Linked DNA regions of Candidatus Thiodictyon syntrophicum. The protein of the gene in region 1 binds, or shares a complex with, the protein of each later gene. Links are inferred from orthologs where the notes say so. Each region holds a gene or a part of one and is shown in the gene's direction. Other genes may lie near its edges.

Region 1 (15,147 bases):
GCCCAACTCTGTCGATAGATTCTTCTCCACCACCCGACGCCGCAGTGCCTCAATCGCAATGCCTGGGTCCTCAATCCCGGTGACATCCCCCTTCCCCTTGGTCTTAAATGCCTCCCGCATGTCCTTCTTGTCTCGCGAACGCTCAGCCTCAAACTGGATAAGGGCACATCGAATCGCGTACCACAGTTCACGGTATGCGTCGTTTTCGACAAAGCCCTCCCGGCTCGTCTTTTCGATGAGTCGAGGACTCGAGGCTAGATCGAGATGGATCTCGGCAAGAAGCAGATTGTTACTCAGCTTATCCACCGGCGCGTTGACACGACGTACATCCAGACCAAGCCAGTCGTTACCCGGCTCGCCATAATCGTAGACGCGCATACCATCGCGATATACCCGAACACCGCCCTGATCCCTCAAGAACTGCTCTAAACCGTTTAGATCGTGGATTCTTGGCTTAATCTTAGGGTCGAGATCGAAACAGCTCAGTTGGCATGAAATCGGCCCGATGCCTAGTCCCGTTTTTCGTTCCGCGTCCCAGCGCAACTTGACGGGCTTCCCGTCGGGCCGCGGCTTCCGGCGCGTCCATCCTCCTCCCTCCGGCGGCGGCGGCCCAATTCGGAAGAATTCAAAGCTGTCGTCCCGCTCTACATCCTGCTGACGAGGTTTTATCAGACCAGGGTAGTCCCTCACGAATGAATCGAAGGGCGTATAGCGGTAGTGCCATGATAGCGACGAATCGTCAAGGACAAAAGCAAAATGGTAAAACGCGTATTTGGGCGCGTCGGTAGCGCAAAAGAGATCGTCTAGCCAGTCGGTCTGTGGCTCGATTTCCATCCTCACCTTGAAGGAGTCTTGTTCTTTGAAGGGAGAGACCATGGCATTGACATTGCGATGCAGGCGGCGAACGTCTCCCCGCGTCCAGACCTGCCGCAGGTCGTCAATACGCAGCCAAGTTCCGTGGCGATTCCCACGGAACATCTCTGGCTCCCGCTCCACGACCTGTACTGGAAATTCCTCAAGGTATTTATGCCCTGTCACCGCACTCCAATCGATCTCCAGGGCTAACTCCAATTGTCCCTGCTTTCGGCTGACCATCGTGAGTCGGCGCCCGAGCTTCTGTACCGCGAAACGCCCAACGCCTTTTTCACCCACCGGTAGCCGTCCGTACAACGGCGAGCGCTCGCCGCGGGCTCGCCGCAGGGCTTTGTGGTCCGAGGCAGGCTCGAGCCAGACATTCAGAACCGTGTCCAGATCCATCCCTTCACCAGAATCCCGAACTTCGATCGCGCCGCCTTCCCTTCGCTGAATATTGATAAATCGCAAGAAAATATCCGGTGAATCAGCATCGTAAGCATTCTTCACCAACTCGAACAACGCGATCCGATGATCACGGATCAACTGGTCGCCGAGCAGATCAAGTATCCGGGCGCGGGGGCGAAAATGAGCCTCGTGAGTTGTCAAAGCGGAGTAATCCTAGAGACTAATACAGGTCTGTTGTCAAGTCCGCGCTGACGGGATATCTTGAATCGACAGCGCTAAGCCATCATCGGTGAACACGGAACGAACATGCCCAAAGGCTGCCGTGACGTCTGTTTGAAGATGGGTCGGGCAGAGTGTCCGCGCATGGTTCGGAGCCGTCAAGGGTTGGGACACGAATGCTCCAGGATGCGGATGGGTGGGCGATACTTGCCCGCTCGTTCAGCTTCAGGACCGGAGCCGGTATGCGCTGCTTCCCGCGACCGGCGACACGCGAGGCCTACCTTCCCGGACCGCATTGCCAGGGAGAGAGATGGGCAAGTATTCACTGTACGTTGGGCTGAGGAACGAAGCCTAACAAGCGGCGCAGCGCAACACGCTGAAATGTTCGGCTTCGTTCCTCAGCCCAACCTACGGTATCGCGAATTTTTCGGGGCGCAGGGAATACTTGCCCGGTTTCAGACCTTGGGAACGACAGCAAGGAGTTCAAACGTTCGGGAAGGGGGCTCATGCCCCGTCCAGCGCTGGTGCGGCGGTTGGGCCTATCCGCGGCACGCAACGCTCCGGACACTTGCGAGGCCACACCGCACCGGGGTGCTTTGCCCCGGTGTCGGCCCCGGTCTGTGACCGGACCCGCAGCTCAGCCCCGCATCGAGAGGATCGGCTGGCCACGCGCGACCACCTCGCGCAACAGCGGGTCCGGGACCACCGCTACCGGGCGCGGGCGGTCGACCCGGACCGGGCAAAGGCAGGTCATTGTGTGAGTCAGTATAGAGGCAAGTCCCTGACGGGGCCTCGATCATCGTTCCTGCCTGTGGCTGATGCGCACCCAGCGTCTCGCAGTGGGGGTTGGCAGCAAGCTCAAGACCCTGCAGAGACGCAGGGTAGAAGAAGTCTCTCACGGAGACACAAAGACACGGAGAAAGACACGTCCGGATCTCCGTGTCTTTGTGTCTCCGTGAGAGAAATTCCTGGACCAGGGGTACGCAGCGATGGCCGGAACGATGATCAAGACCCCCGGGCGGGGCCTCGCCGCGTCCCGTCGGCCTACGCGCGTCGGTTGTCGGGTTAGGCGCGGGTCAAGCCGATGTTCTTGCTTGAGGGGCCATGCCGCGCGCGCCCAACCCGACCTACGGGATTGCCTGGAACCGAGGTCGCTGCGCAATACTTGCACGGCGGCGAGGGCAGTGGGACGCGAGAGGGATTGGGTTCGCCTTCAGGGTGCCGGGGCGGGACGCCCCGGCTCCGTTAATGCCCGCCAGACCAAGCGCTCCACCCCTAGGGCGACCACGGCGCAGGCGCGCAGGTCGGTGAGTCCATGCCGATGGCGCAGGGCCGCGCCATAGACCCGCGCCTGTTCCGCTGCCTCGTCGAGTTTGGCCGCGACCGCCGGCAGGGCGGCGAGTGACTCGCGCGATTGGGCGCGGACCTGCTTGCCGGTTAATCCCAGTTCCTTCAGGCCCAGGTATTTGAATTCAAGCAACAGGTCCAGGGCGGCGTAGCGGCGCATGTCGGGGCGCACGATCAAGGCCAGGTCGGCATAGCCGCGGTCGGTTTCCAGTTCCGAGACGGCCATATAGATCCGGTCGTCGAACAGCAGGGTGAGAAAGGCGAATTTGACCAGCAGTTCATTGGTCCAGCGGTAATCGCGGTTCGACAGGACCCGGAAATAGCGCGTCTCGATGAAGTCGCACAGGGGCGCCAGGTCCCCGCGCAGGTACAGGGTCTCCGCGACCCGCTGCACCGTTTCGCGCTCCTCGTAGCCGGGAAGCCACAGGTCCCGCAGGCGCTCGACATAGAGTGCCCGGGCGACCAGATTGGGGACCTTGAGCGCCAGCTTGCGCAACACGCCCAGGTCGGCCAGGGTCAGGACCCCGAAATAGTACAGCAGCGAGGCCATGAAGGGCTGATCCTTGACCGCGCGCAGCATGTCCTCGACCCCGAAGCGCCGCGCCAGTTCGGGGATCACGACCTGATCGTCGCCGCTCAGAGCGGCGACCAGCAGGTCTTCGCCCTGGGGCAGGCGCGCGATGTAGGCAAGCTTGTTGCGGTCCATCGCCAGGTTCTCATCCAGCATCGGCTCCGGATAGTCACCGTCTCGCTGTAGGGACTTGAGGAAGTAAAGGCTCAACGTGGGGTTGTAAAGACTCGTCGTCGCCCGGGTGCTGAAGCGATAGCCGTTGTAGAAGGTCCGCATAGTCTCCAGCGCCTCGGCGGGGGACCAGGTGACGCCGGCCGCGGCCATCTCGGTCAATACCGCGGTGATCTCGGCCTCGGTGAATCCGCACAGGTCGTTGAACGGCGCATCCAGATAGATATTCTCGCCGACGTTGTAGCCGCTCGTCATGTCGCTCATGACGATCGGCGAGACCCCGGTGATGAAGACCCGTTCCAGACCCAGGCCGCCGGCCGCCGCCTTGACCGCCTTGAAGACGGTCTTCAACAGGCCCTCGCCGTACAACAACGATTCATAGTGCCCCTGGGCCTGGCCGGCCATCAGGATTTCATTGGCGAAGTTGTCGTATTCGTCGATCAGCAGATAGAGCCGGTGCGGGGTGGCGCGGATCGCTGCCAGCAGCGATTCCAGGGAGGAGACGGCGTTGTCCTGGCAGATGGCGATCGGGCGGGTCCAATAGTTCGCGTAGTCGGCCACGAAATTGGTCATGCGGTCATTGAGATGCCGGTGCAGCGCGGCCTCGATCTCATGGACCTCGCCCTGGGCCTTGACCAGGGAGAAGTCCCACTTCATCACGAAAAACCGGTTATGCAGCGGCGTGGGGTCCCGCCCGATGCGCAGCCCCCCGAACAGGGCCGCGAAGTGCCCGGTGCGGTTGAGGTCGTAGTAATGCTCCAGCAGCGACAGGAGCAGGCTCTTGCCGAAGCGCCGGGGCCGCAAAAAGATGAGCTGGCGGCCCCGCTCCTCCAGCAGCGGGATCCGGTCGGTACGGTCCTGATACCAGTAACCCGCCTGGATGAGGGTGCCGAAATCGCTGAGACCATAGGGGAATTTCACGGCTGGCGCCTCCTGCCCGGTGACTCGTTGACCCAGCATAGCACCTGGCTGCGGTCGTCGTCGTTGGCTCCTGGCATCCAGACGATGTACGCCCGTTCAGGGTTGTCAGCGTGGCAGCCGATCCTGGAAATCGTCGAGCAAACGCTTGCCGTGCACGAGCGGCTTCGGGCGACCAGGCTACTCGGCGAGCCATTTGCTCATGCGCGCGGTGACGTCCTCGTGTGTCAGGGTACCTTCAGCGTCGGCCCTGTCCTGAACGGCTGTTACCTTTTCCAGAATGTACGGATGGTATTGGACATCTTCGAGGCTACAGTCCTCGGGTAGGGCCTTGAGCAGGGATTCGACTTCCGCTTTGGCGGTACGCATCGCTCGATCCTCATTCAGATAGCGTTGATTGTTGGGTTTCGCTGCGCTCTACCCAGCCTACGGAGGGTGTGCGGATTGGTGCGACGGCGACTGCTTGCACGGTCTCTCAGCCCCGCAACGACAGAATCGGCCAACCGCGCGCCACCGCCACCTCCCGCAACTGCGGGTCCGGGTCCACCGCCACCGGGCGGTCGACCCGGCCGAGCAGGGGCAGGTCGTTGTGCGAGTCGCTGTAGAAGCTGCTCCCGGCGAGGGTCTCGCCGCTTCCCGTAAGCCAAGCGTCCAGGCGCCGGACCTTGCCCTCGCGGAAGGCGGGGATGCCCGCGACCGCGCCGGTGTAGCGGCCTTCGATGAGTTCCGGCTCGGTGGCGATCAGGTGGGGGATGCCGAAGCGCGCCGCGATCGGGGCGCCGACGAAGGTGTTGGTGGCGGTGATGATCAGCAGGGTGTCGCCGGCGCCACGGTGGGCGGCGATCAGGTCGCGGGCGGCGGGCAGCATCAGCGGTGCGATCACCTGGGCGACGAAGTGCTCGCGCAGTTCCTCCAGCAGGTCGCGCGGGTGCTCGCGCAGCGGACTCAAGGCAAAGCGCAGGAAGGCGTCGATATCGAGGGTGCCGGCGCGGTATTGCGCGTAAAAACGGTCGTTCGCACGCGCATAGTGGGCCCCGTCCACCAGCCCGCGGGCGACCAGAAATTCCCCCCAAAGGTGATCGGAGTCCCCTGCAATCAGGGTGTTGTCGAGGTCGAAAATCGCTAAGGCCATGCTCTCATTCCTGCTTTCGCGCTCGCGCCCCGCGGGGCCTGGGAGCCGGGATCGGGCGCATTGTGCCTCAGAAGTGCCCCGCGGCGACGGTTGAAGATGCCGTCGCCCCTGCCCGCGGGGCTGCGCGCGGCCCCGCGGACGGCTCCAAAAGGCACCGGGAAAGCCTTTTGACGGCAACCGCTTATACAATCCAGCGCTTGCCGCTCCCAAGCCGGTTGTGGAAGAATGCGATCACTTAGACGGCCGAGTAAGCTGCCTTGATCGACCGCGACGGTTTCCGCCCCAATGTGGGTATCATTCTGAGCAACGACGAGCGCCGCCTCTTCTGGGGTCGGCGCATCGGTCAAAATGCCTGGCAGTTCCCGCAAGGGGGCATCAACACTGATGAGACCCCGGCGCAGGCCATGTACCGGGAGTTGGAGGAAGAGGTTGGACTGGAACCCCACCAGGTCACGATCCTGGGCGCCACCCAGGGCTGGCTGCGCTACCACCTGCCCAAGCGCTTCATCCGCCGCCATTGCGGCCCGACCTGCATCGGCCAGAAACAGGTCTGGTTCCTGCTGCGGGTGGACTGCCAGGAGGAGGCCTTTTGTCTCGACAAGACCGACAAGCCGGAGTTCGACGCCTGGCGCTGGGTGCGCTACTGGCAGCCCCTGCACGAGGTGGTCTACTTCAAGCGCCGGGTCTATGAACTGGCGCTCGAAGAGTTGGCGCCGCTGCTGTATCCGGAGGGGATCCCGGAGCGCAGCGAGGCCCTGCCGCGGGCGGCCGGCTTCCTGCGTCAGCGGCACCGCTGATGTCTGACGCCCGCGCCCAGCCCCCGGTGTCACCGTCGCCGCCGCCCGCGGCCCCGGTCCCCGCCCCCGCTTCACCCAGCCCAAAGGCCCCGTCGCCCATGCCCGGCATGCTCGAATCACTGCGTCGCATCGTCCAGGAGGTCGACAACGCACCCGACCTGGAACAGGCCCTGGCCATCATCGTGCGGCGGGTCAAGGAGGCCGTGGGGGCCGATGTCTGCTCGGTCTATCTCAACGACTACGACAACCGCCGCCACATCCTCCAGGCCACCGACGGCCTGCGCCAGGCGGCGGTGGGGCGGGTGCGCATCGAGTTGGGGCGCGGCCTGGTGGGGCTGGTGAGCGAGCGGGCGGAACCCATCAACCTGGACGACGCCTCCGCCCATCCACGCTATCTCTGTATCACCGACACCGGCGAGCAGCGCTACCACGGCTTCCTTGGGGCACCGATCATCCAGAACCGCAAGGTGCTCGGGGTGTTGGTGCTGCGCCAGTTGGAGAAGCGGCACTATCTGGATGACGAGGTCACCTTCGTCGTCACGCTGGCCTCCCAACTCGCCGGCGCCATCACCTACGCTCGCACCAACGGCGAACTGGCGCGCCTCCAGGACGAGGGCATCCCCCAGCGCTTCCTGCCCGGGCTCGCCGCCTCACCCGGCATCGGCATCGGCATCGCCGCGGTGGTCTATCCCCCGGCGGACCTGGATGCCATCCCCGACCGGCGCGCCGAGAACCCCCAGGCCGAGGAGGACGCCTTCCGCGGCGCCCTCCAGGACGTGGCCGCGGACCTGGACCGCATGGTGGCGCGCACCCAGACCAACCTGAGCGCCGAGGACGTTGCAATCTTCGACGCCTGGCGCCTGATGCTGGAGAGCGACACCCTGGTCGACGGCACCGTCGCCCGCATCCGCGCCGGCAACTGGGCGCCCGGGGCCCTGCGCGCGACCATCGCCGATCACGCCCGGGTATTCGACGGGATGGAGGACGCCTATCTGCGCGAGCGCGCCTCCGACGTGCGCGACCTGGGCCGCAGTATCCTGATGCACCTGCAGAACCTCGCCGCCGCGCCCATCGCCTATCCGCAGAAGACCATCCTAGTGGGGGCGGAAATCTCCGCCATGCAGATCGTCGATGTGCCGCGCGAGCGCCTGGCCGGGATGGTCTCGACCAGCGGCTCCGGGTCCTCCCACGTCGCCATCCTGGCGCGCGGCATGGGGGTACCCGCGGCCATGGGCGTCGCCGACCTGCCGGTGGGGCGCGCCGAGGGCCGCGACATGGTGGTCGACGGCTACCGCGGCCGGGTCTATGTCTCCCCCGGTCCGGCGGTGCGCGCCGAGTACCAGCGCATGGCCGACGACGACCGGGCCATGAGCAACGAGTTGCAGTCCCTGCGCCACCTGCCGGCGGAGACCACCGACGGCTACCAGTTGCCGCTCTTCCTCAACACCGGGCTGGTCTCCGAACACCGGCCGCTCGGGATCGAGGAGGCCGCCGGGGTGGGGCTCTACCGCACCGAACTGCCCTTCATCGTGCGCGACAGCTTCCCCGGGGAGGCAGCGCAGATGTCCAATTACCGCAAGGTGTTGGAGATGTTCGCCCCGCGTCCGGTGACGATCCGCACGCTCGACATCGGCGGCGACAAGCCCCTGCCCTATTTCCCGGTGCATGAGGCCAACCCCTTCCTGGGCTGGCGCGGCATCCGCATCACGCTGGACCACCCGGAGATTTTCCTGACACAGGTGCGCGCCATCCTGCGCGCCTCCGTCGGGCTCGACAACCTCCAAGTCCTGTTCCCCATGATCAGCACCGTGACCGAGGTCGACGAGGCCCTGACGCTGCTGCGCCGCGCCTATGAGGAACTGCTGGAGGAGGGCTACCAGGTCAGGATGCCGCCGGTCGGGGTCATGATCGAGGTCCCGGCCGCGGTCTATCAGGCCGAGGCCCTGGCGCGCCGCGTCGACTTCCTGTCCGTCGGCACCAACGACCTCACCCAATACCTGCTGGCCGTGGACCGCAACAATGCGCATGTGGCCAAGCTCTATGACGACCTGCACCCCGCGGTGCTGCGCGCGCTGAGCCAAACCCTGGCGGGCGCGCGGGTGCACGGCCGGGAGGTCAGCATCTGCGGCGAGATGGCCGGCGACCCGCTGGCCGCGGTCCTGCTGCTCGGCATGGGCGTGCACAGCCTGAGCATGGGGGCGCACAGCCTGCCGCGGGTCAAGCGGGTGATCCGCAGCATCAGCCGGGCGCGGGCGCGGGAGGTCCTCCAGGCCGCCCTCCAGTGCGAGGACGCGGCCTCGGTGCGCCGCATCCTGTTCGAGACGCTCGAAGGGCTGGGGTTGGGCGGGCTGGTGCGGCCGCGGCGGTAGGAGTTCGGAGTTCGGAGTTCGGGGTTCGGGGTTCGGGGTTCGGGGTTCGGGGTTCGGGGTTCGGGGTTCGGGGTTCGGGGTTCGGGGTCGGGGTTCGGAGTTTGGGGTTCGGAGTTTGGGGTTTGTTAGTCCGCAAGTGAACGCAAATGAACGCGACATGAAGGCGATGAAAACGTTCGGCAGCGATAGCTCTTGCCAAGGTCGTAGGGTGGATAAGGCGCGCGGCACGGCGCTGCTGATCGCCAACGAGGCCGGCACGCGCCGCATCCACCATGATGCCGGGGTCAGGCCCCGCGGCGGCCTCGATCATCGTTCCGGCCCGCACACAACCGGCAAGGTGCACGCACGGGCCGGTTTTCTCACGCAGAGACGCAGAGACGCAGAGAATCCTTCTTTCTTCTCTGCGTCTCTGCGTCTCTGCGTGAAACTTCTTCGAGTTCTCGCTGGCCGGAACGATGATCGAGGCCCCCGCGGCGCCTCATCCCCATGATTGGACTCTGGCTGGCCGACGGCCGCTTGACCCTGCGGCGGGACCTCCCGGAGCCGGCACCAGGCCCCGGCGAGTCCCTGATCCGCCCGCTGCTGCGCGGCATCTGCAGCACCGACCACCAACTGGTCGACGGTCTCTATTCGTTCACCGGCGTACCCGGCCACGAATTCGTCGGGGTGGTCGAATCAGGCCCGCCGGACCTGGTGGGACAGTGCGTCGTCGCCGAGATCAACCTGCCGTGCGGACAATGCCCACGCTGCCGCGGCGGTCTCACCAAGCACTGCGCCAACCGCCAGGCCGTCGGTATCCATGGGCGTAATGGCGCCTTCGCCGAATGGCTCGCCGTCCCCACCGCCAACCTGCATCTGGTCCCGGCCGGCGTCACCCCCGAACAGGCGGTCTTCACCGAACCCCTGGCCGCCGCGCTGGAGATCCAGGAGCAGATGGCCATCGGCCCCGCTGACCGGGTGCTGGTGATCGGCGACGGCAAGCTCGGCCAACTCATCGCCCAGTCCCTGCGCCCCACCGGCTGCCGGCTCGTCGTCCTGGGCCGGCACCCGTCCAAACTCGACCACCTGGCGCAACTCGGCATCGCCACCCTGAGCGCGCCGCCGAGCGCCCCGGCCGACTTCGACGTGGTTGTCGAATGCACCGGCACCGGTGCCGGCTTCACGCTGGCCCGCACCGCCGTGCGCCCGCGCGGGACCATCGTGCTCAAGAGCACTTACCGCGGGAGCGTCGCGGTGGATCTGAGCGCCATCGTCGTGGACGAGGTCCGACTGCTGGGCTCACGCTGCGGGCCATTCGATCGGGCCCTGGCACTGCTCGCCGCCGGGACCCTGGATCTCGGTTACCTGATCGACTCCATCTACCCGCTCCAAGACGCAGTGTCGGCCTTTGCGCGCAGCCGCGAACGGGGGGTGGGCACTGGTTCAGTTTAATTCCTGTTTACAAGACATTGAAATATATGTAATATATCTAGTTCGGCGCGGGTTTCCGTCACTTTTTGAATAAGTGAGAACTTCTTGAACGGACAATGGACATGCCCTCATTGCAATTCACAGAATTGTCGGCATCACAAGACGTATCAAACCGGTCATAACGGTACGCGTTTGCTGTGGCGATGTCAAAGTTGCAATAGGCTCTTTTCCGAGACCAAAGCCACCCTTATCGAGGGGCTCAGGAAACCGACCAGCTTCATCATTCAAGTGCTCAAAACGCGCACTGAGGGGATCGGCTTGAACGCCGCCTGCCGGGCCTTCGCGATTGCGAAGAATACGTTGCTCCTATGGGAGCGTCGCCTGGCCGATTGCAAGGATGTGCTGGTCATATATGCCCTGACGCACACCTTTATTGAGCAACTGATCGAAGGTGATGAGCTTTATACGAAAGTGAATAGGAATGTCCCCCCGGAGGATTGTGAAGGCTGGACGATCGTACTGATGGAAAGGGCAAGTCGATTTATCTGGGCGCTTCAGTGCGGGAAAAAGGATCGCAGCCTATTTTCATATGCCATACAAATACTTAGAGATGTCATCCTGCGTACTGGCGATGTCACTCTAGTCACCGACGGGGAACGTCGGTATGGCAATCTCCTGTTTGAAATTTGCCACGAAGTATTGCGAACCGGAAAACGCGGCCGCCCACCGAAAGTGCTTCGTCGCGGTGTGAAGGTGCGCCTTAAGAATAAAGGGAAAGGAACTGATAGAACGGGGCACTCGCGTCCCAAATACGAAACCCCTCATCCGGAGCATCCAGAAACCGATCAAGATGTGACGCCAGCCGATATTCATGCTAATCATTTGGAAGCATCGAACGCTTCATTTCGGCGAAAGAATTCTGCTTATCGCCGCCGAACGAATACGTACGCGAAGAGCATTTCTGGTTTGCAAAGAACATTGGATATGTTGTGGATTGTCCATAACTTTATTCGCAGCCACTTCACGACAAAACAGGTTCCTGCGGTGGCTCTGGGGATTCTCCAGCAGGGACTCTCGTGGGATGAGGTCCTTAGAGTTCGACAGCCCAGGTTATAAAAATACTACAAAAACATAAGGATAAGGAAGAACCAAACTGAACCAGTGCCGGGCGTTGCCCTGGGCTGGTATATCGCGCCCCTGCGGGGCTTGAGCATGCGCAAGAATAGCTGAAACGGGGTACTAGTGCTTCAGCGCGGCCATCACCGCCGCCACCACCGCATCCTGATCCCCCTCGCTCAGATCGCCATGCATCGGCAGGCTGACGACCTCGGCGGCGAGCCGCGCGGCGACCGGTGTGCAGTCCGGGCAGCACAGGTACCGATAGGCGGGTTGGGCATTGAGCGGGATCGGATAGTGGACCGCGGTGGGGATGCCGCGGGCGCCCAGGGCCGCGACCAGGGCGTCCCGGCCGGGGACTTGCAGGGTGTATTGGGCATAGACACAGGTGCGGTCCGCGCGGGTGACGGGGGTCTTGATGCCGGGCGCACCGGCGAACAGTTGCGAATAGCGTTGGCCCATGGCGATGCGCCGCGCGAGTTCCTGATCGAACCGGTCGAGCTTCGCCAGCAGCACCGCGCATTGCAGGGTGTCCATGCGCCCGCCGACCCCGATCCGGGTATGCACATAGCGGCGCTCCTGACCATGGACGCGCAGTTCCTGCATGGCGAGCGCGAGCCCCGCGTCATTGGTGAAGATGGCCCCGCCGTCGCCGTAACAGCCGAGCGGCTTGGAAGGGAAGAAGCTGGTGGCGCCGATGGTGGAGAGGTTGCCACTGCGCCGACCGCGATAGGTGGCGCCGAAGCTCTGCGCGGCGTCTTCGATGACCGGCAGCCGGTAGACCTCGGCGATGGCATTGATCTCGTCCATGTCGGCCGGTTGGCCATAGAGCGAGACCGGCATGATCGCCTTGGTGCGGGGAGATATCGCACCCTCGAGCTTGTCCGCATCGATGTTGCAGGTATCGGGTTCCACATCGACGAAGACCGGCCGCGCACCCACGAGGCAGATGACCTCGGCGGTCGCTACGAAGGTGAAGGGGGTGGTGATGACCTCATCGCCCGGCCCTATGCCCAAGGCCATCAGGCTGATCAAGAGGGCATCGGTCCCGGAGGCGACGGCGACACAGTGGGCGGCCCCGGTGTACTGCGCCAGACGGCCCTCCAGTTCTTCCATCTCAGGACCCAGGATATAGCGGCCGTGGTGCAGGACGCGGTGGAGGCGTTCCTCCAATTGGGGGCGGATGAATGACTGCTGGCCGGGGAGATCGATGAAGTCGATCCGCCGCTCAAGGGTCGGCAGGTCGAGGTAGGCGGCGGGGGTGAGGGCCTGGTCGGGGTGCGCGGCGATGAAGGCCGGGTCCAGCGTCAGGACCTTGATGGACCCGGGGGTGAAGCGTTGCAAGGCGCGCAGCAGGCGATCCTGGGCCGGATTCGGTGCCGCGCAGTCCGCGCAGTCCCCGGCCAGCGCGGCGAGCCATTGCTTGCCGTGCGCGAAGGCCGCCAATTGTTGGCGGGCGCGTTGCAGGGCTTGCGCCTCTGCGGACTCACCCGCGCCGCACCGGGCCTCGTCCTCCAGGGCGCGGCGGATGCCGTCCTCGTAACCCTGGGCGGCCCCGGCGTAGAGCCAGACCCGGCCGCCCTGGTCCAGGCAGCGGCCGAGCGCGTCCGTGGTAGCGGCGTGGGCCGGATTCCCAGGGTGACAGGCCGCGACGCAGCCATCGATAGCGAGCAGCAGATCCATGATCAAGAGTCCCGGCGCGGCGCGCTCATTGTTTATCCATCGGCCGATAGACCGGTGCGGCGGGCCAATCCTGTGCGGGCACCGACCGGCCGGACGGTTGCTGGGCCGCCTCCAGCTCCCTGATCCGGCGCTTCAGGGCCGCCACCTCGTCCGCATCGGGCGCGGTGCCTTGCGAGGGCAGGGGGGCGGGTGCGCCGGTGGGCGCGGTTGCCGCCGGGGCGAGCGGGTACCCGGGGGCACCATAGCCGTAGCCTGGGGCACCATAGCCGGGGGCGCCGTAAGGCGCACCCCAGGGGCCGCCGCCGTAGCCGCCCCAAGGCGCCCCGTAACCGCCGCCCCAGGGATTACCACCCCAGGGGCCGTCGTCGTAGTAATAGTCGTTGTAGCGATTGCCGCCGCCCATCCAGCGGTTGGGATTCCACATATTGCCGAAATTAAAGGCCTGGGCCGGCGCGGTCCAGGTCCCGGCCGCCACCAGCGTGGCGAGTGACAGGGCGGAGAGGGTCTTCATGGTGATCGGTGACACGGCGGGGCTTCCTCCACGGTTGGGTATATTGCGCACGTCGTTCTGGGTGACCGGCCGCTCACGCGGTCGGCTGCGCGCGCCTGGGTGGTGCCCTGATCCATCCCCCACAGGCTCCGTCGGAGACGTTTTCGCGTGATGAGCGCGACCTGTTGCTGTCCGGATCAGGACCCGCGGATTTTTACCACCCGGGCAAGCGCTTGGTCAACCGCTGTCGGGTCCGCTGCGCGGACCGCCCCCCGGAATTAGGGTCAACGCCACGCGGGCCTCAGGCCTGCGGCTGTCCATGGTCGTGGCCATGCCCGTGGTCATGCCCATGCCCATGATCGTGACCATGACCATCGCCGTGATGGTGATGGGTATGACCATGCCCGCTCACCGCCCCCCCATCTGGCCCGCCCGCCGCGTGCAGCCCCGCCCCAGCGGCCTGGATCGCCGGCCTGGTGGTGCGCCCGACCTGACGGCGTGCCCGCTGGGCCGCCAATTCGACCTCGAGCCACGCAAGCCAAGGCCCTAACTGGCCCGTGCCGCGGGTGGAGAGGATCTGGAAGGGCGCGCCGCTCGCGAGGTTGCGCAGATAGCCCTCGGCCCGCCGCGGGTCGAACTCCGGCAGCAGCGGCAGCAGGTCGGACTTGGTGCACAGCACCAGGTCCGCCGCCCGGAACATCACCGGGTATTTGGCCGGTTTGTCGTCGCCCTCGGGGACCGAGATCAGGGCGACGTTGCGGTGCTGGCCGAGATCGAAGCTCGCCGGGCACACCAGGTTGCCCACGTTCTCGATGAACAGGAGGTCGACGCCGTCCAGATCCAGGTTGTGCAGGGCCGCGTGGACCATGTGGGCATCCAGGTGGCAGGCGCTCCCGGTGGCGATCTGTACCGCCGGCACGCCCTTGGCGCGGATGCGCACCGCGTCGTTCTCGGTCTCCAGATCGCCCTCGATCACGGCGATTTTCAGGTGCCCGCCCAGGGCGTCGATGGTCGCCTCCAGGAGACTCGTCTTGCCCGCCCCCGGGGAGGACATCAGGTTCAGCGTCAGCACGCCGTGTTGGTCGAAGTGCTCCCGGTTATGGGCGGCCTGGTGGTCGTTTTCCGTCAGCAGCCCCTGGAGCACGGTTACGGCCGCCCGCCCGTCCGCGGTGCGGGCGAGCTTGCCGTCCCCCCGGACCAGGTGCTCGTTACCGGGGGTGATGTTGCAGCCGCAGGTGTCACACATGGGTCGTCTCCGATGCGTCGGGAGTGGGTTCAGTTGCGGACGAGGCCTCTGCCTGGGTGCGATCGGCATCCGGGATGCTCAGCTCCAGTCGGGCGAGCAGCAGCTCGTCCCCGCTGACAAGCCGGGTGTGGAAGCCGCCGCAGGCCCCGCACAGCAGGCGATTGGCCGTGGCCGCCGACTCCGCGTCGCAGTCGAGACAGCGCACGCGAATCGCCGCCGCCTCGATCACCAACTCGGCCGCCTCGGCGAGGGTCCCCGCCGCGACCAGGGGCCAGGCACTGCGCAGCAGCGCCGGCTCCAGCCCGGACAGCGGCCCGACCTGGAGCAGGATGCGCTCCACCGCCCGGGCGCCGTGCTGCCGCGCGATCCCCTCCACCTGATCGAGCAGGGACTGACAGATGGAAAGTTCATGCATGGG
Region 2 (15,257 bases), 6.1 Mb from region 1 along the record:
GCATGGCGTGCAAGCCGGACGGGGCGGCGCAACAGGCCCGCGACTACGCGGCGGCCCTGGGCTCGGTGACCAGCTACCGCATTGAGGGCGGCGAGTTGCTGCTCCTCACCGGCGAGGGCAAACCGGCCGCCCGCTATCGCACGGAGGTGGTCCGGCCGGTCGAGGTCGAAGTCGCTGCCGGCGGCGGCGCCCTCCCCAGCGGTACGCCTGACACTGCGCAGACCCCGCAACCGGCCCTGACGGCCCCCGCCACAAGCACGGCTCCCCAGGGCGGCGCGGTCGGTGGCGGGGAGGCACCGCGGCGGAGCCTGCCGCCGACGCCGACGCCCTAAGGTTCCTTGGACTGCGGATCGCGGGCGACGCCGGATCGGCTACACTGGCGCCCCCGTTCCCGGTCGCGCGAGTCAATCGTCAATATGCACTGTTGGGCCCACAACTCTTTCGTCGTCATGGTGATCGCGCTCGGGACCCTGGGCATGATCGACGCCTGCGGGCAAAAGGGCCCCCTGTTCCTGCCGAAACCGGACGAACAACAGGCCCCGGCGAAGGGCGCGGAGGTGCCCAAGACGCCGGCCCCGACGCCGGTGTCGGCTCCGACTCAGGCGCCGGCCCCGGCCCTGCCCCCGGCGACCAACGCCGAACTGCTGGCATGGCCGGCGCAAAATCCGAGCGGCTGCACCGACGGGTGCTCGGGAGGAGCCAGGTAATGGACCATTTCAACTACCGCGACAACCTGCTCCACGCCGAGGACCTGCCGCTCACCGCCATCGCGCAACAGTTCGGCACCCCCTGCTATGTCTACTCCCGGGCGACGCTTGAGCGGCATTGGCACGCCTTCGACCGCGCCTTCCAGGGGCATCCGCACCTGATCTGTTTCGCGGTCAAGGCCAATGCCAACCTGGGGGTGCTGAGCGTTCTGGCGCGGCTCGGCTCCGGGTTCGACATCGTCTCGGTAGGCGAACTGGAGCGGGTGCTGGCGGCGGGGGGCGAGCCCGGCAAGGTCATCTTCTCGGGGGTCGGCAAGCGGGAGGATGAACTGCGCCGGGCGCTTGAGGTCGGCATCCGCTGCTTCAACGTGGAATCGGTGCCGGAGCTCGAGCGTCTCGACCGGGTGGCCGGGGACCTGGGTGTCATCGCGCCCGTCTCGCTGCGGGTCAATCCGGACGTGGACGCCCGCACCCACCCCTACATCGCCACCGGACTCAAAGAGAACAAGTTCGGGATCGACATCCGGGCGGCCGAGGCGGTCTACCGGCAGGCGGCGCGGCTGCCGCACCTGCGCGTCACCGGGATCGACTGCCACATCGGCTCCCAACTCACCGATCTCGCCCCCTTCCTGGCCGCCCTGGAGCGGGTGCTGGCCCTCGCCGATCGGCTGGCGGCGGCCGGCATCCCCATCGGCCACCTGGACTTGGGCGGCGGGCTCGGTATCCGCTACCTGGGCGAACACCCGCCGGAGCCCGCCGCCTATGCCGCCGCCCTGCTCCATCGCCTGGGCGGCCGCGGCCACGAGATCATCCTGGAGCCGGGGCGCGCCATCGTCGGCAACGCCGGCATCCTGCTGACCCGCGTGGAATATCTGAAACCCACCGAGCACCGGCGTTTTGCCGTGGTGGACGCGGCGATGAACGACCTGCTGCGCCCCGCCCTCTACCAGGCGGTGCAGGACATCGTTCCGGTCCGCCTGGACAGCGCGGCCGACGCCGCCCGCTATGATCTCGTGGGCCCCGTGTGCGAGACCGGGGACTTCCTGGGCAAGGACCGCCTGCTGGCCCTGGAACCGGGCGACCTGCTGGCCGTGCGCGGCAGCGGTGCCTACGGGTTCAGCATGAGCTCCAACTACAACAGCCGGCCGCGCGCCGCCGAGGTCATGGTGGACGGCGGGCAGGCCCACCTGGTGCGGCGCCGGGAGAGCATCGCCGACCTGATGAACGGGGAGTCGCCGCTCCCATGAAGCGCCGTCCCGAACCGGAACTCATGGAGGACGCCGAACAGGCCCTGGCCTATGCCCAGGCCGACTTCTCGGAGTCCAACGCACTCTTCATCAAGCTGCTCGGCCGGCTGGACCCCGCGCCCCTGCACCGCGCCCGCGCGCTGGATCTCGGCTGCGGCCCGGCGGACATCGTCTGCCGCTTTCTGCGCGCCTGGCCGCAGGCGACCTGCGACGCCCTGGACGGCTCCGCCGCCATGCTGGGGCACGCCCGGGCCGCGCTGGACCGGCTGCCCGGGGTCGCCGCACGCGCCCGGCTGCTGTGCGAGTGCCTGCCCAGCCCTAACCTGCCCCAGGCCCACTACGACCTGATCCTCTCCAACAGTCTGCTCCACCAACTGCACAATCCCCAGGTGCTCTGGCAGGCGGTGCGGGCCGCCGCCGCCCCCGGCGCCCAGGTGCTCATCATGGACCTGATGCGCCCCGCCTCCGCCGGTTGGGCCGAGGCCCTGGTGGCGACCTACGCGGCCGGCGAGCCCGAGGTCCTGCGCAGCGACTTCCGCAACTCGCTATTCGCCGCCTTCGAGCCCGCCGAGGTGGTGGAACAGTTGGCGCAGGCGGGCCTGAGCGCACTGGAGGTGGCGGTGGTGAGCGACCGGCATTTGGCGGTCTTCGGCCGTCTGGACGGACAATCTTCCTGATGGCGTTGCGGTTTACCAAGATGCACGGCCTGGGCAACGACTTCGTCGTCATCGACGCCGTGCGCCAGGTGGTCGAACTCGACACCGCGGCCATCCGGCGGCTGGCGGATCGGCACCGCGGCATCGGTTGCGACCAGGTGCTGCTGGTGGAGCGCCCGCGGCTGCCCGGCACCGCCTTCCACTACCGGATCTTTAACGCCGACGGGTCCGAGGTGGAGCAATGCGGCAACGGCGCCCGCTGCTTCGCCCGCTTCGTGCGCGACCAGGGGCTCTGCGATCAGACCGAGATCCCGGTCGGCACCGCCGCCGGTGCGATCCGTCTCTTCATCGAGCCGGACGGCCAGGTGCGGGTCGACATGGGGGTCCCGATCCTGGACCCGGCGCGCATCCCCTTTCTGGCGGATGCGCAGGCCCCGACCTACGACCTCGCGGTGGACGGCGAGACGCTCACCATCGGCGCCGTCTCCATGGGCAATCCCCATGCGGTGCTGCTGGTGGAGGACACCAAGACGGCGCCGGTGGCGCGGCTCGGCCCCCGCATCGAGTCCCACCCGCGCTTCCCTCAACGGGTGAACGTGGGCTTCATGCAGGTGCTGGCGCCGGATCAGGTCCGGCTGCGCGTCTACGAGCGCGGCACCGGTGAGACCCTGGCCTGCGGGACCGGGGCCTGCGCGGCGGTGGTGAGCGGACGCACCCGCGGTCTGCTCGGGCCGCGGGTGCGGGTCAGCCTGCCCGGCGGGGACCTTGTGATAGAGTGGTCGGTCAACGGGGGAGCGGTCCAGATGACCGGACCGGCACAACGGGTCTTCGAGGGGGAGATCGAGCCATGAGAAAGACAAAGGGCGAGGGGGGCGCGGCCGGGGCCGGGGCGAGCGAGGCCGCGATCACCGCAGGGCCCGCACCGGGGGAGGGCGCCGGGGCGACCGCGGCGGCGGCGGTCGCCGCCTATCTGCAGGGTCATCCGGACTACTTCGCGTCCAACCCGCAGATCCTGGCCGAGCTGCACATCCCCCACACCGCGGCCGGTGCGGCGGTCTCGCTGATCGAGCGCCAGGTCAGGGTGCTGCGCGCGCAACTCGAGACCGAGCGCGGCCGGCTGGCACAGCTCATCGCCCGCGCCCGCGAGTACGAGTCCTTCTCCGCCCGCCTGCACGCGCTGGTGCTCGCCCTGATCGCCGCCCCGGATCTTACGCGGGTCAGCGCCGCGCTCCAGGAGGGCCTGATGCACGAGTTCAGCGCCCAGGCGGTCACCCTCAAGGTCTTCCCGGTGGACCCCGCGGTCGGGGACCCCGATCCCCTGGTCGCCGCCTTCCGGGACTTCCTGGAGCGCAAGCACGCCCTGTGCGGCCCGCTTGACGAGGCCAAGAACGCGGCCCTGTTCGGCGATCTGCATGATCCCGCGGGCGAGCAGGTCCACTGCGCCGCCCTGATACCGATCCGCGCGAACGGACGCTGCGGCGTACTCGCCATCGGGGCCGCCGACCCGGACCGCTTCAAGCCCGACATGCGCACCGACCTCCTGGACCGCCTGGGCGAGATCGTGAGCTGCAAGCTGCAGATGCTGCCGCCTGAAGTGCCGAGCGCGGTGACGCCGCCGCCCCCGGCCCCCGCGAGCGAGGACGAACCCAAGCCGACGCCGACCCGGCGCAAGCGCACCAAGAAGACGGTCCCGGAATGAGCGAGCCGGAAGGGAGCCCCATCGAGCCCTTCCTCGCCCACCTGGCCCACGAGCGGCGCCTGGCCGAGCCGACGCTCTGCGCCTATCGGGCGGACCTGGAGCGGCTCACCGCCTGGCTGACCGCGGCCGGCGGGACACCGGACGCCATCACCCGCCTGGACCAGCAGCAGATCCGCCGCTATGTCGCCTGGCGGCACCGCACCGGGGTCTGCGGGCGCACCCTGCAACGCGAACTGTCGAGCCTGCGCAGCCTCTATCGCTGGCTGCTGCGCGAGGGGCGCGCCCAGAACAACCCCGCGGTGGGCATCCGCGCCCCCAAGACGGCGCGCAAACTCCCCGCCACCCTGGACGCCGATCAGTTGTGCAGCCTGCTCGACCGCCCGGTGGATGACCTGCTCGCCATCCGCGATACCGCCATGATCGAACTGTTCTACTCGTCCGGGCTGCGCCTGGCCGAACTGGTCAGCGTCAACTTAGGCGACATCGACATGGCCGACGCCATGCTCAGCGTCACCGGCAAGGGCGCCAAGACCAGGCGGGTCCCGGTCGGCGCCCAGGCGCGCGCGGCCGTGCAGCACTGGCTGCGGGTACGCGCCAATCTGGCCGCGGGCGACGAACCCGCGCTCTTCGTCAGCAGCCGCGGCAGCCGCATCCACCCCCGCACGGTCCGCACCCGGGTCGCCCAGTGGGCACAGGAACAGGGCGCCACCCGCAATGTGCACCCGCACCTGCTGCGCCACTCGTTCGCCAGCCACCTGCTGGAGTCGTCCGGGGACCTGCGCGCCGTCCAGGAACTGCTCGGGCACGCCGACATCAGCACCACCCAGATTTACACCCACCTTGATTTTCAGCACTTGGCCCAGGTCTATGACCAAGCGCATCCCAGGGCCAAGCGTAAGCCATGAAAGGATACCGGGTTCACACAATGGCCCGTTTCATCTCAGCCGCAATCCGGGTCAACGCAAAGTCCGTGGTCAGATCGGCCTTTTTGCGCTTGATCCCGGCGGCAACCCGGGCCGCGGCATCCAGGGCCGCGTTCAGCAACGGCGCCGGGGCCGTATCGACCCAGAAGCTCTCGTCGCTGATCTTGCGTTTGACCTCGAACGGCACGAAGGCCGTGGCCACCTGGTCGTAGACGCTCGGCACCCGCTGGACGGTGAGGCCCCCACCCTGCGCGGTGCGCTCCGCCACCAGCCGTCGGCAGGCGTCGAGTTCCTTCCAGAAGTTGTCATCGGCGTTGCCGAACTTCTGACGCCCGGTGATGAGCCCATAGGCAGTTCCGAGCGCCAACGCCGCTTGGGCGCGGCCGGATCGCTGGTTGTCCGCCTCCAGGTCGGCGACGTGGGCGGTGAGCCGAAATTCCGCGTCCGCCATCTCCTGAAGTCGGGTCACAAAGGATTCTGCATCGGCCTCGGAAAGCGTTGCAGAGTCGTCGAGATCGATCCCGGCCAGGCTATCCAGGTCGGCAATCAGCCGCGGCGCCCAGCCTTCGCCTTCCTGTATCGCGACAACAAAGGCCACGCACTCCAGGTCCAGCCCCTGCGGCCTGACGGCAATGCGGCGCACGCAACCGGGCTGCTCCCATCGCGCGCTCTGCGCCAGGATCGCGTCAAAGACCGGTTCCCCGTAGGTGGCGAACCGCAATGCAGGGCCAAGCGACTCGATGCCCTCCTCGTACAGCCGCCGGTCCGTGGTCAGTGCGGTACCGTCCAGCACGCCGGCAAGGCCGCGGAGCAACAGCGGCTCGCGCCCGTTGCCCGTCAGGTTGACGGCACAGGCACACCCCAGGGCCTTCAGATAAGCGGAACCGGTCAGGACGCCCCAGAGTCCATCCAAGGTGGCCGGCAGCCGCACGGCCGCGTGCGCCTGCTCCAAGCGCTGATAGATCTCATAGACCTCCTGCCCGGTCAGCTCGGTCTCGCGGATGCGCCGCTGACTGAAGGCAATCCGTTGGCGGGCCTCGGCCTCCAACTGCCCCTCAGTCACCTCGCCCGCCGCCAGCCGGCGGAAATCCTCCTCGGTGACCGGCAACATCGGCACCTGTTGATCGCCGACCACGGCGATCATACTGCCCAGCCGATCGAGCAACCGACCGTAGACGATCTCTTCGACCGAGCCCAGATAGCACAGGTTCTGGACGTGGATGTGCGCGTGCAGTTGGCCGATGCGATCGATCCGGCCGATCCGCTGCTCGACCTTGGCCGGGTTCCATGGCAGGTCGAAATTGACCAGAAAATCGGCCGTCTGGAGGTTGAGGCCCTCGGCCGCCGCATCGGTGCAGACCAGGATGTCGATCTGACCGCGCAGGAAGCGCTGCTTGATCTCGTCGCGCTCGGTGCCGATCAGCCGGCCGGTCGCGGGATCGGTGTATTGGCCACCGCGGCCCGAGTAGGTCCCCACCAACAGCCTGGCCTCGGCCTGCCGCAATCGCCGGACGAGGTCTTCCAGGGTATCCCAGAACTGGGTAAAGATGACCGTCTGCCGGACCCGGCCGGGCCGCGCGGAGTCCCTTCGCTGTTCCACATAGCCCAGCAGGGCTTGGGTCTTGGACGAGGCCGGCGCGGCGTCGTACAGGCTGCCCGCCAGCATCCCGCTGAGCTTTTCCAACTCCCAACGGAGATCCGCCTCGCTGCGGTTCTTGAGCAACTGCTCGATGACCTCCGCGTCGCCCTCTTCCTGTTCCAGATCATCATCGAACTGGGACAGGTCGGGGCCAGCGGTGGTCGTGGCGGCCCCCGGCGCGTCCAGCAGATGTTCCAGGGTCCCCTTGACCCGTTCGCGGCGCCGCCGCAGGGTCTCGCCGATGGCGTGCAGACTGGAGGCGAAGCGCCGCTGCAGAAAGCTCAGATAGAAGCCGGTGGAGACCCGCGCCTGTTGATCGTTGGCGGCGGCGACTTGCTGGGACAACTCCTGGGAATAGGATTGCAGGGCCTCGTAAGCCGCCTGCTCCTGCGGCGTGTATTGGATGCGCCGCATTGGCAGGATGTGCCGGTGCGCCAGGTTGGCTGTGAGCCGGCCCTGCTCCTGGTAGACCCGCAGCAGGGCGCGGTTGTGGCGCATCATCACCCGTGAGAGGGGCGCCGAGGCAAAGATGGCACGCAACAGTTGCTTGAGACTTGCCCCCGTCGGCTGGATGCCCCGCGTCAGCCAGTTGTCATACTGGGTCCGGTTCGAGGGACTGAGCACCGTCTGGCGGATAAAGGTTGCCAACTCAGGGTCATGCCGCCCAATCGAGGCTAGCACCCGGCGCAGAAAACCCAGATCCTCGTCCGAAACCTTCTCGCCCCGCTGGATACGGCCCTGGATCTCGTAATACGCCTGGGTCAGGGACGGATCATCCTGGAAGGGCCCGACCCGCCGCGTCAGGCGAAACAGGTCATAGACCTCGATCGGGTCGAGTTGCATGGGTGTCGCCGTGGCGAGCCACAGGGCACGCGTCTGCGGACGCAAGGTCTGGCTGACCGCCCGGTAAAGGTCGCCGTATTGGGGTTGCACGACGGTTCCCGCGGTGGAGTTGCTGCGGCGCGCGTAATGGGCCTCGTCGACCAGGGCGATGTCCCAGGTCTGCGCCGCCAACTCCCGCTGGCGCTCCTTGCGCCGGACCAGCCCGGTGGAGACGATGACCAAGGCCGGCGCAAAGACCGATTTGGCCGGAATCTGTTCCTCCATTGATGCAAATGGCGGATACAGATAGGCGTGCCGAACCTGGGGGCCGGAGAGCGCCCGCCCGAAACGCAGGAAAAACTTGGTCGCCAACTCGCTCTGCCACTGTCGGGCCAGGCTCGCGGGCGGCGCGATCAACACCCGCCGCGCCAGTCCGGACAGGATCAGCGAGCGCAGGGCCAGGCCCGCCTCGATGGTCTTGCCCAGGCCGACCTCGTCGCACAGCAGGAAGCTGTAGGGGTAGGAGGCGATCAACCGGCGCGCCACGATGGCCTGGTGGGGCCAGGGCTCCACCGGGGCCGTGACCATGCCGACGAAGCGGCCGTTGGGCATCCGCGGGGCCTCGCGCAGGATCGCAAACTGGAGCCACTCCAGCGCCGTCGGCCGCGGGACCTGCGGCGGGTGCGCGCTGGACCCATCGATCTCTTTCGGCTCAGCGACGGCGCTGCCGATCTCGATCAGTCGCTCGCGCACCGCCTGGGGCAGGTCCACCACATAGAGCCCCGGGTCCCGGTTGGCCCAGATGGCCTCGAAATCGGCCGCGTAGCTGTCGGCCCTGGCCGCCTCGCGGGTGCCCCACCAGTCGCAGTGCACCCCGATGTTCTCGGCGTTGATCAGCAGGGCGGTGCGCGACTCGTTCAGGGACCCCTCGGCGAGCAGCCGGTTGCCCTCGGCGTCATGGACGACGGCCCATTTCTCGTGGACATAGCCATCCTCGCGTGACTCGTAGGGGATGGCCATCCCGGTCTTGCGATGGCGGCGCAAGGCCACGCGGATCTCCAGGCAGCCGGCCTTGAGCATCCCGGCCAGCAGACCCAGGCCGTTCGCGACCGACTCCGGCCCGGACTGGGGCTCCGTAAGGGCGGCCAGCAGCGTCTTGGCGAGATGCCCGAGGTCCTGGTGGTCGAGAATGATCTGGGCGTCCTTCGGGTCCAGGTCCGCGCCTGCCACCAACCGCACGCGCCCCTGGTGTTCGACCAATGCCGAGAATCCCTGGGAGGCCGCGGCGAGTGAGGTCGAACGGAAGTACCCCGCCACCCGGTCGTAGCGCCGACTCAGGCGCAGGACCGGGATATAGAAGTCATGGAGCAGGTCGCTGGTGGTGCTGCGATAGCGGGGCTCCCAGCTGCGCTGCTGGAACGACTCGGGCTTGTCGGTGCTCGCCATCTGAGATTCTCTGATTCAGAAAGCGAGTGCTTCGGGCGCCTGAGCGAATAACTCGGCAAGCTCGGGAAGGTGCCGGTGTTGGCGCTTCATCTCGGCCCACACCGTGGCGTGGGGCGCCGTCTGAAACCCATTCCCCAGGCGTGCCAAGTCATCTGCCGAAGCGCCTGCTTCGCGTTGCTGGATGAACTCCCGCAGACGTGCGCGGTAACCGCCGAAGGCATCGGCCCGCGCGGCGACCAGGAGGTCGCGCTCATTGAGCCGCAAGACCCTGATCGTGTACTCGGCACGCAGGTACTCCGGGGTCTCCGGGACGTGCAGGGGCGTCAGTTGGAAGGTATCGCGGAGATCCAGCATCAGGAAGTCGAACGGGTCCTCACGCCGCGGGTCGAGTAGGGCCGGTTTACCCGCGGCAGGCGGCACGACTGGCGCCTTCCGCAGGCGCGAAACGTCGATGAACTGCTGCGTGTCTTGATCGATGACAGCGAACTGATTGTTCTTCGGTCCATTGCAGGGTCCGCAAGCATACAGATAATTCCGCCAGACGAAAACCAGCTCGGGATAGAGGTCCTTGGGGCTGTGATGCTCCACCTCATCGGCCGGGGCGTCCTCGCAATACATGCAGCGCCCAAGCCCCCTGCACATACTGGTCAGGGTATCGCGCACGGCGGCAAAGGCGGGATTCCTCCTCTTGTTACGGCTACTGAAGAGCGATTTGGCCGCCGCAACCCGGGCGGCATAGTTACCCTTCCCGTCGACCTCAGCCTGGTATTGCTCCAGCAACCCGTTTGCCTGGGCGGGAAGCACTGCGTCCGGTATCCTGATCATCACTCAATCGACCCGCGCGGCGACGGTCGGCAGGGCAGCACGGAGTTCCACCTGTTGCTTGCGCTCCGCCGCATCTAGGCCCTTGATCAGTTCCTTGTTGTTCAACTGGGCCAGGCGGTCGCGCATTCCCTGCGCGGTCGGCGACCGGGTATTCGCTGCCTCCGCGCCGAAGGCATCGGTGCCGTAGGCGTCCAGCACGTTGCCGTAGACCACGCGCTTGAATTCATTGCCATCCAGTAATCGGGCCTCCTCATTGGTTCCGGAGCGGGGCAGCAGCAGGATCGAACCGTGCTCCGCCGCCTGGCAGATCAGTGGGCTGTGGGTGGAGACGATGAACTGGATATTGGGGAAGTGTTCGCAGAGCCAGAATCCGATGCGCTTCTGCCAGGTCGGATGCAGATGGGCGTCGACCTCGTCGATGAGTACGACACCACCGGCCCACACTTTTTCAGGGTCATTCCAATCAAAGATCTGCCCCGGTCCAAACGCGAAGGAGAGTTGTCGAATCAGCTCAAAGGTCATGCTCAGGATCGAGCGGTACCCATCGCTAAGCTCCTGCACGGGAATCGACACCCCCGATGCGTCTGAAAAAACCACCTGCTTCGGCGTGATGTCTTTTAGTCGTACGCCCGACGGCAAGAAGCCATCCTGGTTGATGAATCGTTTTAACGGATCCAGTAGAACGTGAGCATCGTCCTGAAAAAGCCCCTCAGCGCGTAACCCGACCAGCCACTCCAACCCCTCCGTCAGTGCGATGCCTTCGCCATAAAGCGACAAGTGTCGATTTAGTCGAAGCAGGGTCCCCGATGTGGATTGCTCCACGCGCCCCACGCCCCCGGTAAAACGCCGAAACGGGCCGTATGAAGCCGCGAACCAGCCTCGTTCGCTGCCCCAAACGTGTCTGTTTGGGTCAGGTTTGCTTTTCAGCGGCTCAAATGAAGGGGCCTTCGTGTCGTCGTCTGCTCGCGCCAGTTTCAAGCCCAAAGGCAGAACGGTATCCGCGGCCGGCGTTGTTCCCTTCCCAGCAAAGCCGTCGAAATCTGGATTCCAGGCGATTCGTAGCTCGATCTCGCCTGCGTCGCAGCCATCACGCAACCAGGCATCCCAGGGCTGCCTTAACCCGTAGGATTCGCGCGGCCCCAGCAACGCGACAGCGATCGACTTCAATAGCGTCGACTTGCCTGCCCCATTATCGCCAAGTACCACATGCCAGCCCTTGGCCTTGTCCGCCGGTATGTCCCAGGTCAGCTCACGAATAGACTTGATGTTCTTTATGTGAATCTGGCGGATATGCATGACTCGAACCTCACCGGAAGGGCGATATGCCCCGCTTGTTCTCGTGACACCGCTTTGCGGTGTCACGCATGTGTCTGGCGCTCTGCGCCGGGACTTGGCAGCACACGCGGACCGCGTATCGAGACGACCCCATACTCAACTCTGCGTACCAGACCCCAGACCCCGCCGCACAGCGGCTGACACATGGGTGACACCGCAGAGCGGTGTCACCAGCGGATCACCGGGCCGCCCACCCGGCTACCCGGCCGCCCCGCGCAGCCCGAAGAGCGCGGTACGCGCCTGGCGCTTGAGGTCCGGGGAGCGCGCCTCGGCGGCCCAGACCTCCAGGAGGTCGAGGATACGCCCGGCGCGTTCGGCGGCGTGCTCCTGGAGATAGGCGCGGGCGACCGGGATATCGCCCTCACGGTAGACGGCGATCAGGCCCTGGAGGCGGTCCCAGTCGGTCTGGGGGTCGGTCAGGCGGGCGCCGTGGCGCTCCTCCGGCAGGGCCAGACGGAGTTTGGAGCCGGTGCGGACCAGGGGGGCCTGGTAGCCGTCGGTACCCTTGTCCCGGCCACGGGTACCGGTGGCCTGGTTGATGCCGATCTCCCGATCCTGGACCCGGTAGCCCCCGGGCTTGGCGTCCAGGGCAATGCCCAAGGAGCGGGAGAGGTTCAGGATGTCGTCATAGGCGACCTCGGACAGTTCCCAGATGCCGAAGATCGTCAGGGCCATGGCGGTCTCGCTGTCCAGGTCTTCCACCCGGACCTTGCCCTTGGTGATCTGACTGACCCGGCCCTGAGAGACCACGCGGCTGGCCTCGTTCATCGCCTTGACGGGGCTCACCAGGTCATCGCCGTCCTGCACCGGCCAGTGGGCGGAGAGGACCTGGAGCGCTTTGCCGTAGCTCGCGACCATCTCGTCCACCGGGTTGAGGCGCAGCGGCGCGAAGTCGGTGAGGCCCTGGCGGACGGCCGCCTCGATCTGGCGGCGGATGCCGGTCTGGCCGAAGGCGCTGTCCCAGATGGCGGTCTCGGTGCCCTGGGCCGGGCGCTTGCGGCAGGACAGAAAGATGGAACTGGCGGCGGCGGCCAGGTCCTTTTGGTGGGTGGAGTTCTCGCCCTCGGACTCGACCGGGAAGCAGGCGGTGATGATCCAGCCGGCATCGATCAGCGAGCGGGTGAGGGTCTCCCAGGCGTCCTGTGACTTGTGGTTGAACATCAGGGTGAAGAGGCCGTCGTCCTTGAGGGTGCGCCGGCACTCGCGGAAGATCTCGCCCATCATCCGCTCATAGGTCGCCTTGGCCCCGTCCGGTCCCCCGTCACGATGGGGATTGGCCACCGCCTCGGCCTTCTTGTCGGTCAGGCGCCGGTTGTAGACGCCGGGATAGAGGTCGCGCAGGGTGCGCCGTTGCCAGACATAGAAGTAATCGGACAGCTCGGCGTATTGCACGTTGTTGTAATACGGCGGGTCCATGCAGACCAGGTCCACCGATTCATCGGGAACCTGCGGGATGTGTGCCCCGGTGCCATTGAGGATGGTGACCGGCGGCTTACCGTCCGTCCCCTCCAGCACGGGTGCCAGCAATTCAGCCATGCCTTTGTAGGCATCGAGAACCTGAGATAGACCCCAGGCGGCGCCCGAGTTAGGGCCGGAAAATATCATCTCGCCGAAGGTCCATTTCAGCGAAAAATCATGGCGGCCGAAGGTACCTTTGACCACGCCGCGAGTAAACTCCCAGCGGGTCTGACGGCTGTTGTAGTCGAGCCCCTTGTCGATGGCGAATTGCAGATAGGTCACGACCGCCCGGCCGCGTTCAGGTCCTAACTCAGCGAGAATCTCCGGTTTGAGCTGGTTCAGGGTCTCGATCAGGGTTAGGTGGCCCAGCAGTTGCCTCGGGCTGAACATATCGAGCCAGTGGGTGATTCCGTAGCGCAACAGTCCATCGCGTTGGTCGCGGCGATGTCCGGGCGGGATCTCCTCGGTCGGGATCAGACCCTGATCGTCCCAGCTATTCCACTTGGCCTGTAAACGACGCTGGGCCTCTTCCAACGCGTCGAGGTCGCGTTGATTCGGCGGGCGGAAATAGCGAGCCTTGGTGGTCTTAATCTCGCCCTTGCGGGCGCCGCTGGTATAGCGCAGCGGTTGACCGTGGCTGTCGAGTTTGGGTTCCAGGCGCACGGCCACCACGGCATAGAGTCGGTTTTGCCAGCCGTCCGGGCAGTCCGTCATCGCGGTCGGGTGCTTGGCGACGGCACGCGCCTGGCGCTTGATTTCTTCGCCGTCGATGGCCTGCTTACAGTGAACGCATTGGCCAGTGCCCCGATTGACGGTTGCGGCGTTCGGGTCCTCGCCGTTGGGGCCACGGCCGTGTTTTACCTGATAGGTCTGAAAGCCGACCTTACCGCGCTCCGGGATGACTCGAACTCCCCACGCGTCGCTGGCATCCTTTGACAGCCAACAGGTGTTGAGCAGCGGCGCCTCGCCGCCGCAGTGGGAACAGGTGACTTGGCGGTTGTATAGAAACGCGTCGAGGAACTCTGTAAGAAAAGGTCCACCTTCCTCTGGTGAGTCGGCGAACAGACGCTGTAAACGCGATAAATGCGGTTCAGCAATCGGCGATGGGGGAAACAGGTCGGCGATCTGATCGCGCATGTCCGCGAGCATGATTTGACCCCAATGTTCGATGTCGTCGTAAAGGGTCTTTCCATAACGCGCGGGATAGTCGAGCGTTGCATAAAGGATCGCAGTAGCGACCGGATTCAACTCGTTGGCAATGACCCGATGCCCAAGACGGAGCGCCTCGAACGGGATCGACCCACCGCCTGACGTCGGATCGAGGACAGTGAGACCGGTCGCCGCATAGTTGGGTAGATGGGTGTAGGCGCGAGGATAGAGATACTTGTCCTCAGGGGTGCGAATCTTGTGCCCGTTCTCGAACGCGATCCGTTCATTCGCCCATGCGGGGTCGGCCGTCGCCCTTTGGATGGGGAGTAGGCGGTCGATCAGCGGACGAAGCTCGGGCAACGGTTTGCACTCGGCCTCCCATCGCACCATTACGGGATCAGACCGCAGGTCAGGCTGCGCCTCCTGCAATCGCTCGATAATCCTGAGGTTCGCCTGACGGCGCACCTGTTCCTCCGCCAATGCCCGCAAGACGGGATCATCGACCGGCAAGACCTCAGGTCCCGCCCTCGATTCGATCCGTTCCAATAGCTTGCCTGTCAGGGTCCAGGGCTCGCCATGGACCAGCGCCTGAACGCGCTCAATGCCGAGCCGGCGGATGAAGGTCTCGGGGTCGGTCCCGGCCGGCAGCAGGGAGGACAGGATGGCGGCGCGGCTCGCCGTCAGCGGCCGGCGCGCCCACCAGACATGCAACCGATTGACCGGCGGCTGGAGCCCGACGCTCTGCTCCCGCTGCGTCTCAGCCCCAACCTGGTGGCAGGGAAATCCGGCCTCGATCAGTCGGGTGTCTGTGGTGTCTTCCATCGGATGTCCTCGAAGCCCTTGCCGAACGGGCGCAGTATCCCATAGGCTGCCGCTTCCATGTAGGAACGACTGAGCCTGGTGCGGGTTACCCGCAAGATGATCCGGCGGCCCGCCGATGTCACGCCCTTTCAGGGCTAAGACCCTAACGACAGACCACCCGGGGCGTTGCCCTGGGCTGGTATGTCGCGCCCCTTCGGGGCTAGGGGCGTCACGCACTGAAAAACCTTGGTGAGCGGGGCGTGACAACGGCTCTTTCCAGGTTGACCCCAACGGGGTCACACATACCAGCCCAGGGCAACGCCCTGGGTGGTACACGGCAATGATCTTAGCCCTGAAAGGGCGTGACAGATGACCGCACCGACACCCGCTCGGTTGCGACACGAAGCAGGTCCGGTGATAAGGCGAAGTGTCACGCGCTCTGCGCAGTGAGCGCGGGTGGCCGGAGTAATGCCAGGGCCTTGGTGACGAACGCAGGGATACCCCGGAGGATGTCGCCGTCATCGGTCTGCACCCCGGCCGCGGATTCCCA

What was found.
Region 2: the proteins of THSYN_RS28910 (region 1) and dapF are in contact, whole or in part, in a solved structure (PDB 5YGU), measured with the Escherichia coli proteins. The link is inferred for Candidatus Thiodictyon syntrophicum from one-to-one orthologs.

What each region holds. Positions count from the first base shown.
Region 1 is NZ_CP020370.1:6,736,755-6,751,901, forward strand. Bases 4,757-7,645 are described here. They hold THSYN_RS28910 (RNA pyrophosphohydrolase), read left to right. Parts: upstream 4,757-5,875; coding sequence 5,876-6,415; downstream 6,416-7,645. Other genes in these bases: THSYN_RS28900 (hypothetical protein), read right to left, coding at 4,757-4,855; THSYN_RS28905 (histidinol-phosphatase), read right to left, coding at 4,962-5,618; ptsP (phosphoenolpyruvate--protein phosphotransferase), read left to right, coding at 6,523-7,645. Also shown: THSYN_RS28890 (sensor histidine kinase), read right to left, coding at 1-1,461; THSYN_RS28895 (AAA family ATPase), read right to left, coding at 2,693-4,489; more of THSYN_RS28900, read right to left, coding at 4,667-4,756; more of ptsP, read left to right, coding at 7,646-8,784; THSYN_RS28920 (MDR/zinc-dependent alcohol dehydrogenase-like family protein), read left to right, coding at 9,271-10,215; THSYN_RS28925 (IS1 family transposase), read left to right, coding at 10,300-11,310; THSYN_RS28930 (DegT/DnrJ/EryC1/StrS family aminotransferase), read right to left, coding at 11,434-12,993; THSYN_RS28935 (hypothetical protein), read right to left, coding at 13,019-13,519; hydrogenase nickel incorporation protein HypB, read right to left, coding at 13,785-14,729; THSYN_RS28945 (hydrogenase maturation nickel metallochaperone HypA/HybF), read right to left, coding at 14,722-15,144. UniProt on the Escherichia coli protein: Master regulator of 5'-end-dependent mRNA decay.
Region 2 is NZ_CP020370.1:591,312-606,568, forward strand. Bases 1,547-4,545 are described here. They hold dapF (diaminopimelate epimerase), read left to right. Parts: upstream 1,547-2,630; coding sequence 2,631-3,461; downstream 3,462-4,545. Other genes in these bases: lysA (diaminopimelate decarboxylase), read left to right, coding at 1,547-1,954; THSYN_RS02570 (class I SAM-dependent methyltransferase), read left to right, coding at 1,951-2,631; THSYN_RS02580 (DUF484 family protein), read left to right, coding at 3,458-4,309; xerC (tyrosine recombinase XerC), read left to right, coding at 4,306-4,545. In the rest of the region: THSYN_RS02555 (META domain-containing protein), read left to right, coding at 1-332; THSYN_RS02560 (LptM family lipoprotein), read left to right, coding at 417-707; more of lysA, read left to right, coding at 707-1,546; more of xerC, read left to right, coding at 4,546-5,214; THSYN_RS02590 (helicase-related protein), read right to left, coding at 5,228-9,139; THSYN_RS02595 (HNH endonuclease family protein), read right to left, coding at 9,155-9,964; THSYN_RS02600 (AAA family ATPase), read right to left, coding at 9,968-11,260; THSYN_RS02605 (DUF1156 domain-containing protein), read right to left, coding at 11,498-14,728. UniProt on the Escherichia coli protein: Involved in the succinylase branch of the L-lysine biosynthesis and in the biosynthesis of the pentapeptide incorporated in the peptidoglycan moiety. Catalyzes the stereoinversion of LL-2,6-diaminopimelate (L,L-DAP) to meso-diaminopimelate (meso-DAP).